2 regions of the Uruburuella testudinis genome follow, and region 1 is predicted to be linked to the other one. Evidence: riboswitches for the same ligand, from Rfam matches in the RefSeq annotation. Region 1 holds a riboswitch; the other holds the start of a gene.
What was found. A riboswitch is a leader RNA that binds a small molecule or an ion and turns the genes downstream of it on or off. The one in region 1 is predicted to bind S-adenosylmethionine.
Positions count from the first base shown of each region.

Region 1 (5,513 bases):
CTAAAAACACCACTTTGGCGCCGTCATCGTCTACCGCCAGCCCTTTGGCGCTCAAATCATCCACCACGGTTTGCAAATCATGGTTATACATCGATTCGCCGGCCACATCGGCGGGCGTGAGCTTTAAGCCCAGCGTATCGTAAACCGCTTGTGCGTGTTGCAGCGAAACCGCCACAAACTGCCGCCACAATGCCAACACGGTTTCATCACCGCCTTGCAGTTTCACCACATATTCACGCGCGGCGTCGGCAAATTCGGGGCTCTCGTCGAAACGGATTTTGGCGCTGCGGTAAAACTGCTCCAAATCGGCCAACTTGAATTCAGCGTTATCCTGCTGCTGCTCCACCATATACGCCACCAACATGCCGAACTGCGTGCCCCAGTCGCCCACGTGGTTTTGCGCAATCACGTGGTGGCCGAGATAGCGCAATACGCGGGCAATGCTGTCGCCGATAATGCTCGAACGCAAATGGCCGACATGCATTTCTTTGGCCAGATTGGGCGAGGAATAATCAATCACTACCGTTTGCGGATGCATGCTTTGGCGCACATTCAGATGGCCGTCTGAAAGCGCCGATTCAATGTTTTGCGCCAAAAATGCCGCCTTCAGGCGCAGATTGATAAAACCCGGCCCCGCCACTTCGGCCGATTCGACCACCTGATTACCCGCCAGCGCATCGGCCACTTTTTGCGCCAGCTCGCGCGGATTTTGTTTGGCCTTTTTGGCCGCCCCCATCACGCCGTTAATCTGAAAATCGCCGAAATCGGCATTTTTGGCCGGCTGCAAAACCACCGGGTTTCCGGCAATGCCGGCGGCGGCAAAAGCCGCTTCAGCTTCAGCGGCTACGGTTTGGTGTAGATTCATATTATGCTTTCAATATCGACAGGCCGTCTGAAACCCTACAACACTTTTCAGACGGCCTGATATTTCATCTTAAAATTTTCACGCTATTTTACCGCTTTCACGATAACAGCGAAAGGCTTTTTCAGACGGCCTCAAGGCTTTCCCGGCGAGTGACGGTTATCATGTTTTTCGCTATCATCAACTTGCAACCGCTCTTCAACACACACCATTACAGCGATATCATCATGAAAAAACTGGCTGCCAAAAAATTTCCGTCGGTTTCATCTTTACAATGCTTTGAAACCTCGGCCCGCCACCTGAGCTTTACCAAGGCGGCGCAAGAGCTGCACATGACGCAAAGTGCGGTGAGCAAACAAGTGGCGCAACTGGAAACCACGCTCAACGGCTTGTTATTCCACCGCCTGCAACACGGTTTGCAGCTCACGCCGACAGGCAAACTGTTTTTAACAGAAGCCCAAGAAATGCTCAGCCATTTGGAACACGCCGTATTGAATGTGTTGGCGCACGGCAGTGAGGCGGACACCCTGCGCATTTCCACCCACCCTACTTTCGGCGCCCGCTGGCTGATTCCCGCCCTGAAAGGCTTCGGCAAAGCCCACCCCCACATCCACTTGGATATTCACGATGAGCTGGGCGATTTTTGCGCTGAATTCAACCAAAATATGGACATCGGCTTTTTACACGGTGATGGTGTTTGGCCGGGGCTGGCCAGCATCAAGTTGTTTGACGGCCATTTTGTGGCGGTGTGCGCACCGCAGATTTCACCGCCGCCGTTGGCCGACATCACCACATCAACCGATTATATTCTGATACAGTCGCGCGTGCGGCCGCGGGCATGGCACGAATATCTGCTGGCGCAAAATATCGAATGGGCGGGCACGTTCAACGGCCCGCGCTTCGATTCTTTTTATGCCGTTATCCATGCGGCCGAATGCGGTTGCGGCATTGCACTGGTGCCGGAAATTCTGGTGCAGCGCGAGCTGGCCGCCGGCCAACTGCATCTGGCCTGGCCCCACCGCCTGCAACGGCACGGCGCCTATTATCTGGTGTATCCGGCCAATATGGACACCACACCCAAAGTGCGCATCATGATTGAATGGATTCAGGCGTATACCCGTTTGCAAAAATAGCCCGGCGTTGCCGCCTGATATTTTGGTTTGACAATATCGACAGGCCGTCTGAAAACCATGATTTTAATCAATGGGTTTCAGACGGCCTGTTATACCGTATCCGTCAGTCTGCTCTGCCGAACAATCCGGTCGACAAATAACGGTCGCCGCGGTCGCAGATAATACACACCACCACCGCACCGGGGTTTTGTCGGGCAATATCCACCGCCACCATGGCCGCCGCACCCGACGACACACCGGCAAACACACCTTCTTCTCTCGCCATTTCGCGCATGAACTTCTCGGCATCTTTCTGATTGACATCTAACGTTTGGTCGACCAAATCTGCCTCGAAAATGCCGGGCATATATTCGGCCGGCCAGCGGCGGATGCCGGCAATCGATGATTCGGCATCGGGTTGCAGGCCGATAATCTGCACAGCCGGGTTTTGCTCTTTCAAATATTTGGCCACCCCGGTGATGGTGCCGGTGGTGCCCATCGAGCTGACGAAATGGGTGACTCTGCCCTCAGTCTGCGCCCAGATTTCAGGGCCGGTGGTGAGGTAGTGCGCCTGTTTGTTGTCGGGGTTGTTGAACTGGTCGAGCACTTTGCCCAAGCCTTGCGCCTGCATCGCCAGCGCCTGATCGCGGGCGGCTTCCATGCTGTCGGTTTCAATCAGCACGGCACCGTAGGCAGCCATCGCATCTTTGCGCTCTTGGGTGGCGTTTTTCGGCATCAGCAGCGTGAGCGTATAGCCTTTCATCGCCGCCACCATCGCCAGCGCAATGCCGGTGTTGCCGCTGGTGGCTTCAATCAGATTGTCGCCGGGGCGGATTTCGCCGCGCTGTTCGGCCTGCGCAATCATATTGAAAGCCGGGCGGTCTTTAACCGAACCGGCGGGGTTGTCGCCTTCAAGCTTGGCCAGCACCGTTGCCTGTGTGTGTGCAGCCACGCGTTGCAGCCGGATCAGGGGCGTGCGGCCGACGCAATCGGCCAAAGTATCGTATTTTTTCATCATCCGTGCGGTGAGTGTTCAGCGATGTGCAAACTTATCACAAAATGCCGCCGATGAATATCATCAAAGCAGTTGACAGCGTAAATGCGCCGGCATTAAGATGGCTTGACATCATGAGTTGGGAAACCATGCCAACCTGCCTTTGCCGGCAAGGTGGAACGCAGGCGCAGATGTGGCCGCAGCCGGAAAGCTGCCGGCAAACACGGCAACGCACCCGGCTTTCGGCTTACAGGGTGCTTTTTATCAGCTTGCGCAATATCCGCACCCCCGGGCGATTTACTCCCAATTGCTGCCCAAAATGCTAAACAGGAAAAGGAACCACTGATGCAGATTCATCAACTCGAGCTTTCCACACAGGCCATACCCGCCAGCGCCGCCGTGCAGTTTACCCTGCACCGCCACAACGGCCGCAACGAAATTCTGGGCATCTACCGCCCCGAAGACAAGCTGTGGCTCTGCCCGCTGGCGTTTCCCAACCAATATGCAGCACCCTTGGTGGCCGATCATGATTTGTCGTCGCTGCGCACGATTTTGTTTTTGGCCGGTGTCGACGATATCGACGGCTGCATCACTGCGCTGGTGGCTTATGTGCGTGAATTCAACAACGAGCGCGGCCGCCATGCCGCCTGAAAATCACCCCTAAGGTGTCCTGATGTGTCGATATACGGGTGCATTTTGCTCCTGAAAACGCAGCAGATGTGCTTTTAGCGCAAAAAATCTGAATCATTATGAATGGTCAGGACACCCTAGAGTGTCCTGACCATTCGTTTATGAAATGCAGATGCCAGGCAAAAAACGCAGCAAGATTGGACATCTTGCGAGGCTTTTTAACGCAGCAGGAGCAAAATACACCCATAAATCGAATGGCCAGGACACCCTAGCCCCTACCCGACAAAGGCCGTCTGAAACTTACGCTTCAGACGGCCTTTGTTATTGATTTTAAAACCATTAGTCTTGACGTTCAACCTGCGACACATCACGCACTGCGCCGGTGTCGGCCGATGTGGTCATGGCGGCATAGGCGCGCAAGGCGGCAGACACATAGCGGTCGCGGTTTTGCGGTTTCCAAGCTTTCGCACCGCGTGCTTCCATGGCTTCGCGGCGGCGCTCAAGCTCTTCAAACGACACGGCCAGGTTGATGCTGCGGTTGGGGATATCGATTTCCACTGTGTCGCCCTCTTCCGCCAAACCGATGGCGCCGCCTTCTGCGGCTTCAGGCGAAACGTGGCCGATGCTCAAGCCTGAGGTGCCGCCTGAAAAACGGCCGTCGGTCAGCAATGCGCATTCTTTGCCCAAGCCTTTGGATTTCAGATAAGAGGTGGGGTAAAGCATTTCCTGCATGCCGGGGCCGCCTTTGGGGCCTTCGTAGCGGATAATCACGATGTCGCCGGCCACGATTTGGTTGTCGAGAATGGCGGCCACGGCGGCATCTTGGCTTTCAAACACGCGGGCGCGGCCGTTGAATTTGAGAATGCTGTCATCCACACCGGCGGTTTTCACCACACAACCGCGCTCGGCGATGTTGCCGAACAATACGGCCAAGCCGCCATCTTGCGAATAGGCGTGCGCTTTGCTGCGGATACAGCCGTTTTCACGATCAAGGTCGAGGCTCGGCCATTGGCGGTTTTGCGAAAAAGCTTCGGTGGTGCGCACGCCGCCGGGTGCGGCTTTATAACGGGCATGCGCTTCAGTGTTGGCGGGGTTGGTGATGTCCCATTGCGCCAAGGCATCGGCCAAAGAGTTGGCATGTATAACAGATACTTCGGTTTGCAGACAGCCGGCGCGGTCGAGTTCGGCCAAAATGCCCATCACGCCGCCGGCACGGTGCACGTCTTCCATGTGGTATTTTTGGGTGGCGGGGGCGACTTTGCACAGGCACGGCACACGGCGGCTGATGCGGTCGATATCGGCCATTTTGAAATCCACGCCGGCCTCGGATGCGGCGGCTAAAAGGTGCAATACGGTGTTGGTAGAGCCGCCCATGGCCACATCGAGGCTCATGGCGTTTTCAAAGGCGGCTTTGGTGGCGATATTGCGCGGCAATACGCGTTCGTCATCCTGCTCGTAATAGCGCTTGGTGATTTCTACAATCAGGCGGCCGGCTTCGAGAAACAGCTCTTTGCGGCCGGCGTGGGTGGCCAGCAGCGAGCCGTTGCCCGGCAGCGACAGGCCCAGCGCTTCGGTAAGGCAGTTCATCGAATTGGCGGTAAACATGCCGGAACACGAACCGCAGGTGGGGCAGGCGCTGCGCTCTACCGCGGCCACTGCTTCATCGCTGATAGTGTCGTCGGCGGCATCTACCATGGCGTCGACCAAATCCAGCTTGCGCTCGTCGACTATATTGGCCACGCCGATTACTTTGCCCGCTTCCATCGGCCCGCCGGACACAAATACGGTGGGAATATTCAGGCGCAAGGCGGCCATCAGCATGCCGGGGGTGATTTTGTCGCAATTCGAGATGCACACCAGCGCATCGGCGCAGTGGGCGTTAACCATATATTCCACCGAATCGGCAATCAAATCG
Region 1 covers NZ_CP091508.1:1,143,612-1,149,124, reverse strand. The annotation lists gene argS (arginine--tRNA ligase) at 1-865, opposite strand, end outside; gene LVJ83_RS05360 (LysR substrate-binding domain-containing protein) at 1,027-1,995, shown strand; gene cysM (cysteine synthase CysM) at 2,099-2,992, opposite strand; SAM-I-IV-variant riboswitch at 3,093-3,203, shown strand; gene LVJ83_RS05350 (hypothetical protein) at 3,314-3,619, shown strand; gene ilvD (dihydroxy-acid dehydratase) at 3,938-5,513, opposite strand, start outside.

Region 2 (5,513 bases), 1.3 Mb from region 1:
CACCAGCGCATCGGCCAGCGACTGTGCCCCGCCCGAAGTTTCGACCAGGCGGCCGAGCATTGCGCCCAAGCCCACCAGCAGCGCCACGCTGCCGAGCGTGCCGCCGAAGTTTTTCACCAATACATCATTAACGATGCTGCCCATCGGCAGGCCGGTGGCAATGGCGGTAAGCAGGCTCACCAGCACCATCGTTACCAATGCATGCACACGAAATTTAATAATCAGCACCAAAATCAGCGCAATCGCGCCGAGTGCAATACCGAGCAACGGGCCCGCGCCCATTGTCTGCGTCCAGTTTTCCATTTACTGCTCCTGCATTATTGTTTGTTGAAGGATTCTCTGAGGCATTTTTATTCTTGCAGCGTCAATCAGCTGTTTGAATGTAATAAAATGTAACTGCACTCTACTGGCTTGTGCAACGGCTGATTGTGATTTAAATCAAACTTGGATTTATTTTTCTTAACAAAGGCATTATTAAGAATTAAATTTCCATAATTTTATTTTTTGTGAAATTTAATGTCAATATTACATTTAACTACACATATTTGGCACGTGCATTTGCTCTATTGTCAAATCATTCAAATACATGCTGTTGCCATGAAGCGGCAAGCCGTCAAACAGGCCGTCTGAAACACCGGTTTATGTTTCAGACGGCCTGTTTTTCCTTGTATATCGAACATCCCGCATCATAGCAAGCAACACCCTACTACGCTGACTGGAGCAGCAAGATTGGCGGGAAAAACAAACGCCGGCCAAAACACGCAACGGCAAACACAACGGCAACTGAATTCCCTTCCCGTGGGAGAGGGTTAGGGAGAGGGCACAAGCCGCAAGGCTTGAATAATAGCCAGGCCGCCTGAAAATGATAATAGAATACATGATAAAGCAAACCTGCGGTTTGCCGCCCTCTCCCCAACCCTCCCCCACAGGGGAGGGAGTTAGGTTACTGAAGCGGTGAGATTGGCGGGAAAACAAGCGCCGGCCGAAACACGCAACGGCAAACACAACGGCAACCGGGTTCCCTCTCCCATGGGAGAGGGTTAGGGAGAGGGCGCAAGCCGCGGGGCTTGAATAACGGTCAGGCCGTCTGAAAATGATGGCGGAAGGTGCAATGAAGCAAACCTGCGGTTTGCCGCCCTCTCCCCAGCCCTCCCCCGCAGGGGAGGGAGTTAGGTGGCTGAAGCAGTAAAAGATTGGCGGGAAAACAAACGCCGGCCAAAACACGCAACGGCAAAAACAACGGCAACCGAATTCCCTCTCCCGCGGGAGAGGGTTAGGGAGAGGGCACAAGCCGCGGGGCTTGGATAACGGTCAGGCCGCCTGAAAATGATAATAGAATACATGATAAAGCAAACCTGCGATTTGCCGCCCTCTCCCCAGCCCTCCCCCGCAGGGGAGGGAGTTAGGTGGCTGAAGCAGTAAAAGATTGGCGGGAAAACAAACGCCGGCCAAAACACGCAACGGCAAAAACAACGGCAACCGAATTCCCTCTCCCGCGGGAGAGGGTTAGGGAGAGGGCACAAGCCGCGGGGCTTGGATAACGGTCAGGCCGCCTGAAAATGATAATAGAATACATGATAAAGCAAACCTGCAGTTTGCCGCCCTCTCCCCAACCCTCCCCCACAGGGGAGGGAGTTAGGTTGCTGAAACGGTAAGATTGGTGGGAAACAAACGCCGGCCAAAACACGCAACGGCAAAAACAACGGCAACCGAATTCCCTCTCCCGCGGGAGAGGGTTAGGGAGAGGGCACAAGCCGCGGGGCTTGGATAACGGTCAGGCCGTCTGAAAATAATGGCGGAATGCGCAATGAAGCAAACCTGCGGTTTGCCGCCCTCTCCCCAGCCCTCCCCCGCAGGGAAGGAAGCCGGGTGTCCTGACCATTCAGAATGACTCAGATTTGTGTGTGGGCTTGCTTTTTATGAATGGGTGCGATTGCTCTGCGCTTAGCCCGTTTCAGACGGCCTCTGCGGTGCGCCGGCAGGATGTTTGTAGCGGTTATACATAAACAAATACTGTGTAGGAAAACGCCGTATCCAATATTCGACATTTTGGTTGATCAGCCGCGCATCATGCGCTTTATCGCCGTTCAACTCACCTTGCAGCGGTTCGATATGCAGCACAAACCCTTGACCGCCGGGCAAGCGTTCGCCGCAGAAAAACAGCGCCTTCACCCCTTTTACCTGCGCCAGCTTGGCCGCCAGCGTCATTGTATAGGCCGGTTTGCCGAAAAAATCCACCCATACGCCGTCACCGCCTTCTTCGGGCGAGGGCACATGGTCAGGCAGCACGATGGTGGCCTCCCCCGCCCGCAGCGCCTTCATCACCTGCTTCACACCCTGAATATTGGTCGGCGCGGTTTTCCCTTTGCCGCGCACCCGCCCCGCCTGCATGATGGCATCAAACATTTTCAGCTTCGGCGGTTTATACATGGCGGTGAGCGGAAACGGCAACTGCTGGCTGATATAGCGCCCGGCCAAATCATAACTGCCGATGTGCGGCGTGATAAACAGCAAACCTTCGCCCTTATCCAAGGCCGTCTGAACATGTTCCCAGCCGTGTATTGCCTGAAACAGGGCTTCAATGGCTTCAGGTCGTCTGAAAAACGCTATCGGCAATTCCAGCGCGCCTTTGGCCGTTTCCTGAAAAACAGCCTTAATATCAGCATCGGCAGCCGCCAACCCGGCCTGAAGCATATGCACGCGCGCGCGCTTGCGGTCTTTGGGCAACAGACGGCAGGCAGCAGCGCCCCAAAGATTGCCGATAACGTGCAGCAGCGGCAACGGCAGGGCGGCCAAACATTTAAACAGCAGGGTAACGAAGGTTTGCATAATCATCCGACTCAAAAGGGTAAAAACGATTTTAATGGAAATCTGCGCAAACCCCAAACCAAACCGGGGTCGTTTGCCATTCAGGCGGCCTTAGCTTGGTTTGAAATACGCAATCCTTAAAAACCCGCCGCCCGCAGCGCTTTTACCGCCCTTGTTCAGCCACTTAAAACCTGCTATCATCGCCGCTGCATTAAGAGTTGGACATTCCATGCCAACCTGCTTTTCACGCCGAAAGGTAAGGTGGACGGTTATCAAACCGATGTGGCTCGCCAGAGCAATCCAAACCCGCTTAATGCGGGAATTTTTTTTGCCCGAAACCCGAGTGCATCCTGACAATTTTATTTACGGGTGTATTTTGCCCCTAAAAACGCATCTGCTGCGTTAAAAAGCCTCGCAAGATGCTCAATCTTGCTGCGTTTTTTGCCTAGCATCTGCATTTTAGGGACAAAAATCCCCTCATAAACAACACATCAGGACCCGAGGGCAGAATTCCTTTTAATTAAGAGCTTGTGTTTCGCAGCAGCCGACAGCGGCCTGCCTGTTGAAACACCCGTTAAGCGGCCGTCTGGAACATCAGGCACGCCCCGCCCCACCCCGAAAGAATGAATACAATGAGCGAATTTTTATTTACTTCCGAATCGGTTTCCGAAGGCCATCCCGACAAAGTGGCCGACCAAGTTTCCGATGCGATTTTAGACGCCATCCTCACGCAAGACCCGGCCGCCCGCGTGGCCGCCGAAACGCTGGTTAACACCGGCTTGTGCGTATTGGCCGGCGAAGTCACCACCAACGCTCACGTCGACTACATCAAAGTTGCGCGTGAAACCATCAAACGCATCGGTTACAACAGCTCCGAAATGGGCTTCGATGCCGAAGGCTGCGCGGTCATGATGTGTTATGACCAGCAATCGCCCGATATCGCCCAAGGCGTAAACGAAGGCGAAGGTGTAGACTTAGACATGGGCGCAGGCGACCAGGGCTTGATGTTCGGCTATGCCTGCGACGAAACCCCCACGCTGATGCCGTTTGCCATCTATTACGCCCACCGCCTGATGCAGCGCCAGAGCGAAGTGCGCAAAAGCGGCCTGCTGCCGTGGCTGCGCCCCGATGCCAAAGCCCAGCTGACCTGCGTTTATGATGCCGACACCGGTAAAGTCAAACGCATCGATACTGTGGTGCTGTCAACCCAGCACGAGCCGCAAATCGAGCGCGAAGAACTGATTGAAGCGGTGAAAAAACACATCATCGAGCCGGTGCTGCCTGCCGACATGCTCACCACCGATACCCAATATTTGATTAACCCGACCGGCCGTTTTGTCATCGGCGGCCCGCAAGGCGACTGCGGCCTCACCGGCCGTAAAATCATCGTCGATACCTACGGCGGTGCCGCGCCGCACGGCGGCGGTGCGTTTTCCGGCAAAGACCCCACCAAAGTCGACCGCTCGGCTGCCTATGCCTGCCGCTATGTGGCCAAAAACATTGTGGCCGCCGGTTTGGCCAGCCAATGCCAGATTCAGATTTCCTACGCCATCGGCATCGCCCAACCCACTTCAATTGCCATCGACACCTTCGGCACCGGTAAAGTGGATGAGGAAAAACTGATTGAAATCGTGCGCAACCAATTCGACCTGCGCCCGAAAGGCATCATCAAAATGCTCGACCTGCAACGCCCGATTTACAGCAAAACCGCCGCCTACGGCCATTTCGGCCGCGAAGAGCCGGAATTTACCTGGGAGCGCACCGATAAAGCCGCTGCCTTAAAAGCTGCTGCGGGCATGTAACACTGAGTCATACCTAAACAGAAGGCCGTCTGAAAGATTAATCTTTCAGACGGCCTTCTCCAAGATGAAGCCTTGCAAAATACCTGTTGCAGTCACAGAATCGTTCGTGAATCTCATTCCGCCACAGGCCGGAAAACATCATGGTGAAACACTTTCACGCCGAAATTTATTTTGCCAAAGCCTCATAATATCAAAGACATTACTGCGCTACGCCCGATGCCGGGGCAGAAGCAGAAACCTCGGAAGCCGGCACGGAAGTCACACCCGCAGCAGGCGTGGTATTTTGATCAACAGGTTTCTCACCGCAAGCACTCAAGCTCAATGCCAACAGGATTACAGCTAAAGGGGTAGCCATTGAAAATTTCATCACAACACTCCTTTCATCACACAAGTTGCCGGGCGAAATAACCCGACATCCATCACAGCAGCCAAGCTTATCAAAGTATCATATCGAAACACAAGGCTTTCATCATTCGGCCATTTGCTTTCTGCATGATTCAAAAGCGGTTTGGGCGGATTATCTGACCATATCATGGTGCCAAGGCGCCCTGACCGACTGCATAAAATACCCAATGCTTCTGCCATTAAGAACCGCCATCACACCGTTTGGTTCCCTTCCGCCCCAAGCTTATGCCCATTCACAAAAATAACCTAACGGCATTGGCGCGCCTGAGTCTGAAGAGAACCGGTTTTACTAAGGTGCCCTGACAATTCGTTTATGAGGAGATTTTTGTTCCTGGAAACGCAGATGCCAGGCAAAAAACGCAGCAAGATTGAACATCTTGCGAGGCTTTTTAACGCAGCAGATGCGTTTGCAGGGGCAAAAAGCACCCATAAATCGAATTGTCCGGACACCCTAGGGCACTGAAGCGCCAAGTCAACCAGCCCATACTCACTGTACCG
Region 2 covers NZ_CP091508.1:2,743,047-2,748,559, forward strand. The annotation lists gene LVJ83_RS12565 (GntP family permease) at 1-303, opposite strand, end outside; gene LVJ83_RS12570 (lysophospholipid acyltransferase family protein) at 1,945-2,829, opposite strand; SAM-I-IV-variant riboswitch at 3,012-3,122, shown strand; gene metK (methionine adenosyltransferase) at 3,441-4,610, shown strand; gene LVJ83_RS12580 (hypothetical protein) at 4,810-4,977, opposite strand.
Region 2: another riboswitch for S-adenosylmethionine. It lies ahead of metK (methionine adenosyltransferase); the one in region 1 lies ahead of LVJ83_RS05350 (hypothetical protein).